DNA from 2 places in the Metabacillus sp. 22489 genome. Region 2 is predicted to be linked to the other one. Evidence: a T-box and tRNA genes for the amino acid it is inferred to sense, from the RefSeq annotation. Region 2 holds a T-box; the other holds one or more tRNA genes.
What was found. The T-box of region 2 lies ahead of thrS (threonine--tRNA ligase). A T-box ahead of a tRNA ligase gene usually reads a tRNA of that ligase, here a tRNA-Thr.

Region 1: it encodes a tRNA-Thr, which carries the amino acid that the T-box ahead of thrS (threonine--tRNA ligase) is inferred to sense. The anticodon was not compared.

The regions. Positions count from the first base shown of each region.
Region 1 is NZ_JBQENT010000016.1:94,796-97,252, forward strand. Features, by position in the region: gene ACTJJ9_RS11735 (tRNA dihydrouridine synthase) at 1-196, opposite strand, end outside; tRNA gene ACTJJ9_RS11740 (tRNA-Leu) at 602-683, opposite strand; tRNA gene ACTJJ9_RS11745 (tRNA-Leu) at 704-792, opposite strand; tRNA gene ACTJJ9_RS11750 (tRNA-Cys) at 808-881, opposite strand; tRNA gene ACTJJ9_RS11755 (tRNA-Gly) at 891-965, opposite strand; tRNA gene ACTJJ9_RS11760 (tRNA-Gln) at 1,032-1,106, opposite strand; tRNA gene ACTJJ9_RS11765 (tRNA-His) at 1,115-1,190, opposite strand; tRNA gene ACTJJ9_RS11770 (tRNA-Trp) at 1,202-1,275, opposite strand; tRNA gene ACTJJ9_RS11775 (tRNA-Tyr) at 1,284-1,367, opposite strand; tRNA gene ACTJJ9_RS11780 (tRNA-Thr) at 1,383-1,455, opposite strand; tRNA gene ACTJJ9_RS11785 (tRNA-Phe) at 1,466-1,538, opposite strand; tRNA gene ACTJJ9_RS11790 (tRNA-Asp) at 1,715-1,791, opposite strand; tRNA gene ACTJJ9_RS11795 (tRNA-Met) at 1,809-1,885, opposite strand; tRNA gene ACTJJ9_RS11800 (tRNA-Val) at 1,909-1,984, opposite strand; tRNA gene ACTJJ9_RS11805 (tRNA-Glu) at 1,990-2,064, opposite strand; tRNA gene ACTJJ9_RS11810 (tRNA-Ser) at 2,085-2,176, opposite strand; tRNA gene ACTJJ9_RS11815 (tRNA-Asn) at 2,181-2,255, opposite strand; rRNA gene rrf (5S ribosomal RNA) at 2,267-2,382, opposite strand.
Region 2 is NZ_JBQENT010000052.1:6,208-8,664, forward strand. Features, by position in the region: gene ACTJJ9_RS22510 (PadR family transcriptional regulator) at 1-223, opposite strand, end outside; T-box leader at 426-650, shown strand; T-box leader at 684-905, shown strand; T-box leader at 944-1,165, shown strand; gene thrS (threonine--tRNA ligase) at 1,218-2,457, shown strand, end outside.

The sequences.
Region 1 (2,457 bases), on a different contig from region 2:
TAAAAGTCAAACGTCCACGCACACTTTGTTTTCCATCTGGGTGGCAATAACTCTCCGTGTTTGTAAACTCAGTAAAAAACACATCAGGTCTAGCTGCTTCACTCACCACATGGCGAAAAACAACATCTGTCACATCTTCCATTGGTGCCAGTACAAAAAAAGGTCGTGGTAATTCACGCCAAAAATTATCTTTCATATTCAAACTCAAATCCTTTCATCATCAAATACCTGGTCAAACCTTCGTCTCTATATTAAAAAGTGAAAATGTTCCGCTTTTTTACACTTAAAGCATGCTTAATGACTTTTTATCAGACTTTAATTTAGAACATTATAAACTTTACTATTACTAAATAAAAAATGCAAAGGAAACAGAGCAATAAAGACAGTTTTGCTCATAGTTTAGGTACATTATCTAGATTACCACTGTATATTGTTAGAAATACTATTATCATTAGGATGGGGATAGAATCACATACTTTATCCCACGCTTTATTTAAATTTATTGCTAAGAAATTGAAGGATAGTATTGGAGATAAATAAAAAACGCTCCTTACAATACGTAAGAAACGTCGAATTAATCTCATTTACAATCGTTACATAATACCAGTGGTCGGGGTCGAACCGACACTCCCGAAGGAACACGATTTTGAGTCGTGCGCGTCTGCCAATTCCGCCACACTGGCAAAGCAAAATAAAATTCAAATGGTGCCGAGGACCGGAATCGAACCGGTACGGTAGTCACCTACCGCAGGATTTTAAGTCCTGTGCGTCTGCCAGTTCCGCCACCCCGGCAAGGGTTAGTTTAAATGGAGGCGGCAACCGGATTTGAACCGGTGATAAAGGTTTTGCAGACCTCTGCCTTACCACTTGGCTATGCCGCCATTTTAAACTGGAGCGGAAGACGGGATTCGAACCCGCGACCCCCACCTTGGCAAGGTGGTGTTCTACCACTGAACTACTTCCGCGCTGACAATTATAAAATTTGTATACTCTAGCCTATGCAAGAGAATCAAAAATGTGTAATAAAAAAATGGCTGGGCTAGCTGGATTCGAACCAACGAATGACGGAGTCAAAGTCCGTTGCCTTACCACTTGGCTATAGCCCACTGATTAATGGGGCGGCTGATGGGAATCGAACCCACGAATGTCGGAACCACAATCCGATGCGTTAACCACTTCGCCACAGCCGCCATTATTTAATTGGCAGGGGCAGTAGGAATCGAACCCACACCAAAGGTTTTGGAGACCTCTATTCTACCGTTAAACTATGCCCCTATATTAAATGGTGGAGGGGGGCAGATTCGAACTGCCGAACCCGAAGGAGCGGATTTACAGTCCGCCGCGTTTAGCCACTTCGCTACCCCTCCATATTGGTGAAACAGTGCCGGCGAGAGGACTTGAACCCCCAACCTACTGATTACAAGTCAGTTGCTCTACCAATTGAGCTACACCGGCAAACAAAAGGTGGCTCGGGACGGAATCGAACCGCCGACACATGGATTTTCAGTCCATTGCTCTACCAACTGAGCTACCGAGCCTTAATGTTTTCGGCTTCCGCTAAACTTCGAATCTCTGCGTCAGCTCATTCATTCACATCCTCACGTATTCAAATACGCTCCGGTGTTCATTCATTCGCTTCCTTGATCTTCTCGCTTATCGAAACCCTTTTACTCTAGACTTAATTAACATTTTATAAATAGTAATAAATTTAGAATGGCGGTCCGGACGGGACTCGAACCCGCGACCTCCTGCGTGACAGGCAGGCATTCTAACCAACTGAACTACCGGACCATTTAATTAACTTAAATTGGTTGCGGGGACAGGATTTGAACCTGCGACCTTCGGGTTATGAGCCCGACGAGCTACCAGACTGCTCCACCCCGCGATAATAGTATGTTTAACATTTAATGGTGGAGGATGACGGGATCGAACCGCCGACCCTCTGCTTGTAAGGCAGATGCTCTCCCAGCTGAGCTAATCCTCCATATATGGTGACCCGTACGGGATTCGAACCCGTGTTACCGCCGTGAAAGGGCGGTGTCTTAACCGCTTGACCAACGGGCCAAAGTTTGTTTTATCAGTAGTGGCGGAGAGCAAGGGATTTGAACCCTTGAGACAGCTTTCGCCGCCTACACGATTTCCAATCGTGCTCCTTCGGCCACTCGGACAGCTCTCCAAAATGGCTCCGCAGGTAGGATTCGAACCTACGACCGATCGGTTAACAGCCGATAGCTCTACCACTGAGCTACTGCGGAATAATATAATAGCCTGGCAACGTCCTACTCTCACAGGGGGAGTCCCCCAACTACCATCGGCGCTGAAGAGCTTAACTTCCGTGTTCGGCATGGGAACGGGTGTGACCTCTTCGCTATCGCCACCAGACAATTGTGACAAAGACTATTATACTATCTTAGAAGAATTTTTCAAGTCTTTTTTGAAGAAAATATTCCTTCAAAA
Region 2 (2,457 bases):
TTAGGAGGTATGTCTTTTTTTTACGGCTATCTTTTTCTTCACTTAACGTTTCTATGTATTGTTGCTTTACTAAATTAGTTAAAATTCCATATAAAGTTCCGGGCGCAATAATGAAAGTACCCCCGCTAATATGGTCAATCATTTTAATAATCCCATAGCCGTGCAATGGCTCTTGATAGAGAGCAAGTAAGACTAAATAAGTGGATTCAGATAAAGGCTTCATTATTCTCTCCTCCTTAAATATATCGACACCCGATATATCGACAGACATACTATATAACAAAAATATTTTACTGTCAATAAATCCCTATAATTGATTGAGTTAGAAATATAGTAGATGTTCCGTCATTGGTAAAAATATAAAAAGTGGTATTGCTATTTTAGAATACATATTGTAATATGATAAAAAATGTAAATATGACTTTTAAAAAGCAATGATAAGGACATGAGTTACTTTTACGGTTTCCAGAGAGGGAAGGAAAGCTGAAAACTTCCTAACGCAGAAAAGTATCTTACCACCTTTTGAGCTGTATTGGGGAACACTAAGTATCCAATACCGTATAATGCGACGTTACAGCACCAAAGCCATAGGTGATTTTTATTTATGGAAAATTGGGTGGAACCACGGGTATAACGCACTCGTCCCTTGTTATAGGGATGGGTGCGTTTTTTAATTTAATAAAGAACATGTGAAGAAGAGGACATGAATTATTTTTACGGTTATCAGAGAGGGAAGGAAAGCTGTGAACTTCCTAGCTTAGGAAAATAATTTACCACCTTGAAGCAGTATTGGGGAATTAGAGTATCCAATACCGTCAACGCGACGTTATAGCGCCAAAGCCATAAGTGTTTTTTTCTTATGGGAAATTGGGTGGAACCACGGGTATAACGCACTCGTCCCTTGTTATAGGGATGAGTGCGTTTTTTTATTATTTTAATATTAATAATTGCAATGAAAAGGACATGAATTATTTTTTCGGCTATCAGAGAGGGAAGGAAAGCTGCGAACTTCCTAGCTTAGGAAAATAATTTACCACCTTGAAGCAGTATTGGGGAATTAAAGTATCCAATACCGTCAACGCGACGTTATAGCGCCAAAGCCATAAGTTTTTTTTCTTATGGGAAATTGGGTGGAACCACGGGTATAAACACACTCGTCCCTTATTTAGGGATGAGTGTGTTTTTTTATATTAAAACTAATGAAGGAGTGTTAAAACATGAGTAAAGAAATGGTGAAAATTGAGTTTCCAGATGGTGTCGTTAAGGAGTTTCCGAAAGACATGACAATGAGAGACATTGCGGCGTCAATTAGTTCAAGCTTACAGAAACAGGCAGTTGGAGGAAAAGTAAATGGCAGGTTAGTTGATTTAAGCTACAAGTTAAAAGAGGATTGTCAGCTTTCAATTATTGCTCAAGATTCACAGGAAGGGATAGAGATCATTAGGCATTCAGCAGCACATATTTTAGCACAGGCGATGAAAAGACTTTATCCTAACGTAAGCTTAGCGATTGGTCCTGTTATTGACGATGGATTTTTCTATGACTTCAAGCTGCCACATAGCTTGTCATCAGATAATTTACTTGAGATTGAAAAAGAAATGGAAAACATTATAAATGAAAATCTAAATATAGAGCGTATTGAGGTTTCGTATGAAGAGGCAGAAGCATTATTTAAAGAAAAAAACGAGAACTTCAAGCTGGAATTATTAAAGGACATTCCGGAAGGTGAAAAAATTTCTCTTTATCAGCAAGGAGAATTTATTGACCTATGCCGAGGTCCACATGTACCAGCAACTGGCTATGTGAAAGCATTTAAATTAACTCGCGTGTCTGGAGCCTATTGGCGCGGGGATAGCGATAATGAGGTTCTTCAACGCGTTTATGGTGTAGCGTTTAACAGGAAGAAGGAATTAGCAGAATACCTTCATTTCCTAGAGGAAGCAGCAAAGCGTGATCATCGTAAGCTAGGGAAGCAATTGCAATTATTTATGTTCTCAGATCAAGCACCAGGAATGCCATTTTATTTAGCAAAAGGGCAAATTGTTCGTAATGAACTTGAAAAGTACTCTCGGGAGCTTTTACAAAAGGCCAATTATGAAGAGGTTCGTACACCGTTTATGATGAATCAACAAATGTGGGAGCAATCAGGTCATTGGGATCATTACCATGAGAATATGTATTTTTCTGAAGTCGATCAGACAAGATTTGCTATGAAACCAATGAATTGCCCAGGACATATGCTTATCTTTAAAAATAATTTATACTCATACCGCGATCTTCCGATACGAATGGCTGAATTCGGTCAGGTGCATCGTCATGAATACAGTGGCGCATTAAATGGTCTGTTTCGAGTACGGACATTTTGTCAGGATGATGCCCATATTTTCGTTAGAGAGGACCAAATTGAAAGTGAAATTAAGCAAGTGTTTCATTTAATTGATGAGGTATATCGTACAT